4 regions of the Exiguobacterium sp. TDN 0502 genome follow, and region 3 is predicted to be linked to each of the others. Evidence: riboswitches for the same ligand, from Rfam matches in the RefSeq annotation. Region 3 holds a riboswitch; each other region holds the start of a gene.
What was found. Region 3 has a riboswitch for thiamine pyrophosphate ahead of ACRPK8_RS07525 (ECF transporter S component). Riboswitches for the same ligand answer to the same signal wherever they lie in the genome.

Region 1: another riboswitch for thiamine pyrophosphate. It lies ahead of thiT (energy-coupled thiamine transporter ThiT); the one in region 3 lies ahead of ACRPK8_RS07525 (ECF transporter S component).
Region 2: another riboswitch for thiamine pyrophosphate. It lies ahead of thiD (bifunctional hydroxymethylpyrimidine kinase/phosphomethylpyrimidine kinase); the one in region 3 lies ahead of ACRPK8_RS07525 (ECF transporter S component).
Region 4: another riboswitch for thiamine pyrophosphate. It lies ahead of ACRPK8_RS06280 (thiamine phosphate synthase); the one in region 3 lies ahead of ACRPK8_RS07525 (ECF transporter S component).

The regions. Positions count from the first base shown of each region.
Region 1 covers NZ_JBOZGJ010000002.1:172,936-175,135, reverse strand. Annotated here, with positions in the region: gene rsgA (ribosome small subunit-dependent GTPase A) at 1-53, shown strand, start outside; gene rpe (ribulose-phosphate 3-epimerase) at 56-712, shown strand; TPP riboswitch at 735-844, shown strand; gene thiT (energy-coupled thiamine transporter ThiT) at 905-1,465, shown strand; gene ACRPK8_RS04075 (thiamine diphosphokinase) at 1,467-2,069, shown strand; gene ACRPK8_RS04070 (amino acid permease) at 2,123-2,200, opposite strand, start outside.
Region 2 covers NZ_JBOZGJ010000006.1:119,338-121,537, reverse strand. Annotated here, with positions in the region: gene ACRPK8_RS08595 (murein hydrolase activator EnvC family protein) at 1-775, shown strand, start outside; TPP riboswitch at 840-950, shown strand; gene thiD (bifunctional hydroxymethylpyrimidine kinase/phosphomethylpyrimidine kinase) at 1,066-1,869, shown strand; gene thiM (hydroxyethylthiazole kinase) at 1,850-2,200, shown strand, end outside.
Region 3 covers NZ_JBOZGJ010000005.1:85,316-87,515, forward strand. Annotated here, with positions in the region: gene ACRPK8_RS07520 (ABC transporter ATP-binding protein) at 1-680, opposite strand, end outside; gene ACRPK8_RS07525 (ECF transporter S component) at 677-1,249, opposite strand; TPP riboswitch at 1,351-1,450, opposite strand; gene ACRPK8_RS07530 (50S ribosomal protein L25/general stress protein Ctc) at 1,547-2,200, opposite strand, start outside.
Region 4 covers NZ_JBOZGJ010000004.1:91,950-94,149, reverse strand. Annotated here, with positions in the region: gene ACRPK8_RS06285 (FAD-dependent oxidoreductase) at 1-339, opposite strand, end outside; gene ACRPK8_RS06280 (thiamine phosphate synthase) at 336-929, opposite strand; TPP riboswitch at 1,012-1,114, opposite strand; gene nagZ (beta-N-acetylhexosaminidase) at 1,171-2,200, opposite strand, start outside.

The sequences.
Region 1 (2,200 bases), on a different contig from region 3:
AGAACTATGGTATGTTTATAGACGAAATCAAGAATCGAGCCCGGAGGTATTGAAGATGATTAAAATTGCACCATCAATCTTATCAGCAGATTTTGCAAATCTTGAGCGTGATGTCAAAGCCGTCGAGGCAGCAGGAGCCGACTACATCCATTTCGACGTCATGGACGGTCAGTTCGTCCCGAACATCTCGTTTGGATTACCCGTACTCAGCAGTTTACGTCAGAAGACGGATATGGTCCTTGACGTCCATTTAATGATTGACCAGCCGGAACGTTTCGTCGAAGATTTCGTCAAGGCAGGGGCAGATATCGTGACGTTCCACGTCGAAGCGACGAACCATGTCCATCGTGTCTTGCAACAAATCAAAGCAGCCGGTGCAAAGGCAGGGGTCGTCTTGAACCCCCACACGCCGCTATCAACGATTGAGCATGTCCTTGAGGATGTCGATATGGTCTTGTTGATGACGGTCAATCCGGGCTTCGGCGGACAGGCGTTCATCGAGAGCGTCATGCCGAAACTTGCAACACTCGCGCAAATGAAAGCAGATCGTGGTCTGGCATTCGAAATCGAGATTGATGGTGGCGTTAATCCGGAAACCGCTAAACAATGTATCGAAAACGGTGCGAATGTTCTCGTTGCAGGATCGGCAATCTACAATGCACCGGATTATGCGGAAGCGATCACTAGCATTCGTCAAGGGGCTGCCGTATAATAAGAACGAGAAAACGAAATATGATGACCGCAAGGGGTGTCGCTTAAAAAGCGGCTGAGAGGAGTCTTTTCGACTTTAACCCTTCGAACCTGTTCCGTTCAGACGGACGTAGGGATGTGGCGCACGCAGGCAGTACGGCGTTCGTCGTACTGCCTTTTTGCGTCCTCTTTAACCATGAAGGAGGAAATAAACATGAAACGGTTACAAATGATGATGGAAATTGCCATCTTCGCCAGTCTCGGAGTCGTCTTTGATTTGCTGATTCCATTCAAAATGCCACAGGGTGGTTCGATTAGCTTAGCGATGCTACCGATCTTCGTCATGGCATTCCGCCACGGCGTCGTCGGTGGTGTCGTCACGGGAGCGCTCGTCGGTACGATTCAATTGATGTTCGCGCCGCAAGTGTTGACAATCGTCCAACCATTGCTCGATTACACGATTGCGTATGGCGTCGTCGGACTGAGTGGTCTCTTTGCACGTCAAGTCAGACAAGCAGCGCAAAATGGTCAGAAGAAAAGCTTGATGGCGTTCGTTCTTCTTGCGACGTTATTAGGCGCCGGTCTCCGTTATATCTGTCATGTCATCAGTGGAATCGTCTTTTTTGCCAAGTATGCAAAAGGTCCAGTCGTGGAATACTCTTTCGTCTATAACGCAACGTATATGGTTCCCTCGTACATCTTATGTGGAATCGTAGCAGGAATTCTATTTACGACTGCGCCACGCTTACTCCGTTATTCGGCACGAGGTGTCTGAGATGCGGGCGATTCTCGTCTGTGCCGGTCCGCGAGAAGAAGTACCGGATTTACGGACGTTTTGTCAGCTAGGTGATTTCATCTTCGGTGTCGACGGTGGTGTTCAGACGGTCGAATCGTTTGGGCTGACATGCGACCTGACAATCGGTGATTTTGATTCGCTTGGTTATGTACCAGAAGGGGCAATCGTTCATCCGGCCGAGAAAGATGAGACGGATCTCGAACTTGCCCTTCGTACAGTGTCTGAGAGGGAACAGCATGAAGAGATCATCATCATCGGGGCGACAGGTGGGCGGCTCGACATGACCGTCCAAAATGTATATCTATTGAAGCAATATCCAGAGGCACGACTCGTGACGAAACGAGAAGAGGTACGATATTTGGCAGCGGGAGCGTATACAGTCGAAGCCGGAAGCTATCATTATCTATCATTCATTCCACTTGTACCGTCGACCTTAAGCTTAGCTGGAGTCAAATATCCGCTCGATGCCCATCCCGTTCCGGTCGGAGGTTCATTGACCGTCAGTAATGAATGGTGTGCCTCACAAGCGAGAGTAGCGCTCCATCAAGGCGAATTATTAATGATGCGGACGCTTAAGGAATAGAACAATCATACAAAAAGAGGCCGTGGATGATCCACGGCCTCTTTCATATGACATTATTCTTCGAGTTGAGAAGGGGCGACACGGATGTCGGTTTGTGCTGTGAGATGTTTTCCTTTGACGAAGAGGTGATA
Region 2 (2,200 bases), on a different contig from region 3:
AGCTAAACAAGCGCTTGTCGAGAAAAAAGCGGAACAAGTGGCAGAAAAGAAAGTATTGATCGAACAAAAGAAATCTTTAAAAACACAAATGAAAGAACGCAGTGCTACGCTCAAAAAATTACGAAAAGGAAAGACGAAGTTCACGACAGAATTGTTAGATGCCAAAGAACTTCAAGCGACACTCGAAGCTCAGGAACGTGCAATCGCAGCAGCGAAAGCGGCAGCAAAAGCAGCAGCAGAGAAAGCCGCAGCTGAAAAAGCAGCCGCCGAACAAGCCGCTAAGGCGAACGCGCAAGCAGCCAAACAAACAGGTAAGAATGCAGGAACGACGACTTCGACTGCGGCTCCTGTTGTTTCGAGCGGTGGAAAATTCGTTCGACCATCTTCTGGTAGCGTTTCGCAAGGATTCGGACCAGCAAGCGGTGTGAACGGCTATACGTTCCACAACGGTGTTGATTTCCGCGGGGCAGTCGGATCTCCGATCGTCGCAGCAGCAGCCGGAACGGTCATTACAGCTTCAGGTGGTGGACCTTACGGCAATCACGTCATGATTTCGCATTTCATTGATGGAAAAGTGTATACGACAGTCTACGCGCATATGAGTTCATTATCCGTTCATGCGGGGCAGGCGGTCTCTCAAGGGCAGCAAGTCGGAACACTCGGTAGTACAGGGAATTCGACAGGACCACACTTGCATTTCGAATTACATGTCGGCGGTTATCAATACAGTGCCTCATCTCCTTTGAATGCAGTGAATCCATTAGCATATCTGTAATCTAAAACGGGCTTCGGCTCGTTTTTTTTTGCCCTCTATGCTACAGTTAAGGCGAAACGAATACTTGAGCAACTAGGGGAGCTGGAGGAATCCGGCTGAGAGGAAAACCAATCTGTTTTCGACCCTATTACCTGAACTGGATAATACCAGCGTAGGAAAGTTGAGCCGAACGGATACCGAAATGCGGATATAACGCTTTCGGATAGCGTCGACTGCTTTTTTACAGCAGTCGGCGCTTTTTTTTTCGGTAACGACTCCCTTACATTGCTCGATCGGAAGGTGAGAGGAACATGAAACATGTACTGACGATTGCAGGGTCCGACTCCGGTGGTGGAGCCGGGATTCAAGCCGATTTAAAAACATTTTCGGCGTTAGGCGTTTATGGAATGAGCGTCCTGACAGCCGTCACGGCACAAAATACGCTGGGTGTTCAAGCGGTGGAAGAGTTGTCACCGGAAATCGTCGACGCCCAATTATCATCGATTTTTTCAGACATTCGTGTCGATGCCATCAAAATCGGTATGGTCTCGAATGCAGAGACGATCCGTGTCATTGCTACACATCTTCGCGAACAGACCGTTCCGATCATACTAGACCCTGTCATGGTCGCAAAAGGCGGACATGCCCTATTGCGGACAGAAGCTGAACAAGCATTGATTTCGGATTTACTGCCACTTGCGACCCTCATCACACCCAATTTACCGGAAGCTGAGCGCTTAACGGCACAAGCGGTGACCAATCTAGAGGAAATGCGACTGGCGATGCATCAGTTAGCTACGCAGACAGGTGCAGTCTTACTAAAGGGGGGTCACTTACCGGGAGCTGCGACGGATTTGTTGTTTGATGGAGTGGAGGAACATCACTTCACATCGGAACGGTTAGACAATCAACACACTCACGGAACCGGCTGTACGTTATCAGCAGCGATTGCGGCACGAATGGCGCTTGGAGAAGATTTACCAACTAGTGTACGTCAGGCTAAGCACTACGTCACGGAGGCGATCCGTCACGGATTTGCGCTCGGACAAGGCATCGGACCCACACATCATTTTCATTCACTTTGGAGGGATACACATGTTTACGACCATTCTTGAACAGAAACCATTGATTCATCATCTGACGAATACGGTTACGATCAACGATTGTGCGAATATGACATTAGCAGTCGGAGCGTCGCCTGTCATGGCGGAGGATATTCGTGAAGTAGAGGAAATGGTCGGTCTCGCACAAGCACTCGTGTTGAACATCGGAACACTGGATGCAGACATGCAGGCATCCCAGCGGTTGGCCGCAAAAGAAGCAGCACGTTTAAACGTGCCGATTGTCCTTGATCCGGTCGGCGCAGGCGCAACGACACTGCGGACATCGTTTTCTCAAGAGTTGATCAATCTGGTCCCGTGTACGGTCATTAAGGGAAATGCATCT
Region 3 (2,200 bases):
CCTTTCGTTTGAAGGCGTTCATAAGCATGCGGGAATAGCTCGCGCGGATGTGCTATCTCAGTTATCGATCCGTCCTCAAGCAAGACGACCTGATCGACGTACGGTAGACAGACATCGAGTTGGTGCTCGATCAAGACAATGGTCAAATCGTGTTCCTTCTGAATTTGGAAGATCAATGCCATCAACTCGCCCTGTCCGATTGGATCAATCTGAGCCGTCGGTTCATCGAGTAATAAGATCGTCGGTTCGAGTGCCAGAACCGCAGCGAGTGCGAGGCGTTGTTTCATTCCCCCAGAAAGACTCGAAACAGGTGTCGAGAAGGGGAGGTCGAGACCAACGAGTGCCAGTAACTGCTCAATTCGTTCATCCATCTCTTCGCGTGGAATCGACCGGTTTTCTAAACTAAAGGCGATTTCCCGTCCGATCGTTTCCATACAAAACTGTTCTTCTGGATTTTGAAACAGTACTCCGACCGAACCGGACCGGGTAACGGTTCCGGTCTGTTCGACTTCAATCGTCTCCGGTGTCAGTCCAGCAAGGGCATGAAGCAGTGTCGTCTTCCCACTCCCGCTTCGTCCAAGTAGGAGCGTCGTCCCTTGATTGATCGTCAGCGATACATGATCGAGGACCTGTTTCTCCTGCGCCGGATAACGGATGCTGAGATCGTCGACAGTAATCATGCGACTTCCCGTTTCGCACGTCCTGCGGCAAATCCGTTCAAGACACCGGTCGCAACAAGGCGACGGACGAGAATCGCTGCAAGTAAACCGCCGAGTAACGCACCACTAATCAATTGTAAGCCAATCGTCGCAAGCAACGTCGTCGTCGTGTAGTAACCGAATCCGTTCGCGATCAGACTGTAGACGATACTCCCGACAGCGGCTCCGACACCTGATAACATCAACGTCCAGGTGTCATAACGGCGATAACGCGTCATCGCAAAGACGAGTTCCGCGCCAAGCCCTTGGCAGACACCGATTAGAAGAGCGGATAAACCGAAGTGACTCCCCGTGAACAATTCGACGGCTGCTGCGACGATTTCCGCGATCAGAGCGGCACCTGGCTTTTGGATGATTGCTGCGACGAGCGGACTCGCAATGATCCAGATGCCAAACATCCAGTTGGCACCGACAGGTCCGAAGATGGCGGAGATTGGTAAATAGAGCGTCGACCAGCCAAGATAGATGACCCCGCAAGCGACAGCGAGCATCATCATGACCATGATTTCTTTCATTTTCCAGTGTTTCATCAAATACGTCCTCCTTTAGGATAGGGGAGATGCCAAAAAAGACCGCCCTCCGTAAAAAAGAGAGCGGTCCTCAGAAAAACTGCGCGCAGCAGGAGTCATTGGATGTGATCGCTCCACTTTCCTACGCTAGTATGAACTAGATCAGGTTCGAAGGGTCCGAAGTGAATCGTCTCAGCCAAATGGGCTCCCCTAGTGGATATAGTGAATAGTTGATACGCTGTTCACTTTAGGCAATCTTCTGTCTATTGTCAAGACACAAAAAAACGATACGCCACAAGTGGCGTATCGTTGAAGAACTTATTTGTTGTCTTCGTTGTCTTCAGCTGCTTCTTCTGAAGATTCTTCTGTTGCTTCCGCTTCATTGTCTTCGCCAGCTTCCGCTTGCGCCTCAGCTTCTGCTTCTTCGATTTCTTCAAGATCCTGCTCGAGTGTCGACTCGACGACTGCCGCAACTTGAATATCACCTTCCGTGACGATGCGGAAATCTTTTTCCTCTGGAAGATCAGCGACAGAAATCGAATCACCGATTTCGAGGTTCGTGACGTCAACTTCGACGTTCTCTGGTAATTTATCTGGTGTTGCTGCAACGGTTACTTTAAAGAGTGTCTGTGATAGGAATCCGCCGACTTTTGCTCCAGCTGCTTCGCCAACGAGTACGACGTCTGCTTCCACTTCTGTCTCTTCATCCATTTTCACGGCGATGAATTCAACGTGATCGACAGTTGGTGTGAAGACATCCATATCACGGCGGTTAATCAAGACGTTAATATTTTTACCGTCGAGTTTGAGTGAGATTAAGACGTTCTCCCCGTTTTCTCGGACGATTTTAAGCAATTCTTTTTCTTCGAATGCGATTGGTGTACTTTCCACTTTGTAACCATACACGACACCAAGAGCTTTTCCTTCATGACGTAATTGTTTACGGAGTGAGCGTGGACGTACCTCGCGTTT
Region 4 (2,200 bases), on a different contig from region 3:
CGTCAGTCGTCGCGGATCGATTTGACCGACCGATGGAAATACGTACTCTCTTCCGTTTCGTTTCAATAAAAACGGTTGTTCCCGGTAGCCACAATCAATCCCGGTCTCCCGCTCGAGACGACGTGCGAGCAGCGGATACAGACGACGACTTCGCGCGGCAAGTGCATGCAATTCTTCTCTCAGCTCGATGTCTGTCGCAAGCATCCCGGCAGCCGCGCGACTTGTTTCTTGCCCGCATGTTCCGCGCTCAAGGACAAGAACGGATTCGTTTTGACAGGCGAGACTGTAAGCAAGTGTCAAACCGATGACTCCACCACCAATGATGATGTGATCCGTCATACCCGCACCCCCTGATAACGCTTGATCGCAGCAAGCGGGTCCGCTTGACCGAGAATACCGGACAAAACCGCGATTCCTGCTGCACCGGTCCCTGCAATCTCAGAAATGCGATCTGGTGTGATGCCGCCGATGGCGATGACCGGTTTCGTCGTGAAGGTGACGACTTGTTTCAGAGCATCAACACCCCGTGGTGGAAGATCCGGCTTCGACGTCGTCGGATAGATATGACCGTAGAGCAGTCGATCGGCTCCTTCTGCTTCTGCCGCCAGTGCCTCTGCCAGTGAATGAACGGATTTACCGATTGTCAGATCCGGAAAGTGACGCCTTACATCGCGGACACGTAAGGAACGGCGTGTTAACTGCACACCGATGCCAGCGACATGGGCGACATCGACCCGGTCATGGACCGTTAACTGATCAGGGGAATACCCTTGCGCAAAGAGTGTTTCAATCAGATCAAGCAATTCTGCCGCCGATAAATTCGATTCCCGTAGGTGCAGCTGATCCGTGTAAGGTTGAAGCGATTGAAAGGTTTTCACCCCATCACGTGGATCGATGGATCCTGTCGAAATCAGATGTAAACGCATCATGTTCTTCCTTTCCATACGAAAAAGGACCACTCCCGATGTTGAAAGGAGTGGTCCGAAAATGCGCTGAAGCGCTAAGGATATCTAAGGTTTCGAGCCACTTCCCTCCGCTAGTACGAACTAGATCAGGTTCAAAGGGTCCGGATACTTCCGTCTCAGTCTGCTGGGAGACTCCCCTAGTGTCTTTTCGTGTTTAATTGGCTTGCCCCATTAGTCTAGCATGAGTCGTTTCGCTTCGCTAGTCCTAGTTGAGCGCTTCGACTTGCTGAACGAGATCCGATTTCGTCGGGCGCTGTTGCTTCTGGCTATCGGCATAGGTCTGCTTCAGCTTCAGAATCCGCATTACTTTGGCATCAAGCATTTTCATCGTTAACGCCTCATCCTTCACCGCTTGCATGACTTCAGTATGGACCTTCGTATAAGCACCCGCTTCTGAAAACATCGCCATGTCTGCGCCGTTAACGAGTGCCTGCCGTGCCGCTTCCGCGAGACCGTATTGTTTCGTGATCGCTCCCATGACGAGATCATCCGTAATGATGACGCCCTTGAAGCCGAGCTGCTGACGCAAGAGGTCGGTCAGGACAGCTTTTGAGAGCGAGGATGGATGTGTATCGTCATACGCGGGGTACAGAATATGAGCGACCATTACCATCTCTGCCCCTTCTTGGATTGCTTCTTGAAACGGGACGAGTTCCGTCCGCTTCAGTTCTTCCTTCGATGCTGTCACTTTCGGCAGACCGACATGGGAATCGACACTCGTGTTGCCATGACCGGGAAAATGTTTGACGACCGGAATCGTACCCGTCTCCTGCATCCCGTGCATCAGGGCAGTACCCAAAGACGCGACCGTTTTCGGATCAGCACTTAAGGCACGGTCACCGATGATCGGATTGTTCGGGTTACTGTTAACGTCAAGGACCGGTGCAAAGTCCATGTTGAATCCATAATACCGCGATACATGACCAAGCGTGCTTCCGACGTCTTCCATTTTCGCCGTATCCGCGCCTTGCGCCATCTGTTGACTCGTCGGCAGACGTAATCGTTGATCCGGCACCCGGCTGACCCGTCCACCTTCTTCGTCAATCCCGACGAACGCATACGGCTTTTGATTCGTCTCTTGAATCGCACGGGTGAACGTCAAAAGTTGTTCTTCTGACGTGATGTTTCCGCCGAGCAGTAAGACACCACCAATCGCATGCGTCCGCAACAACTGCCGATCGGCTGCTGAAAGTTCCGTACCCGCAACGCCGATATAGAGCAGTTGATCGATCTTT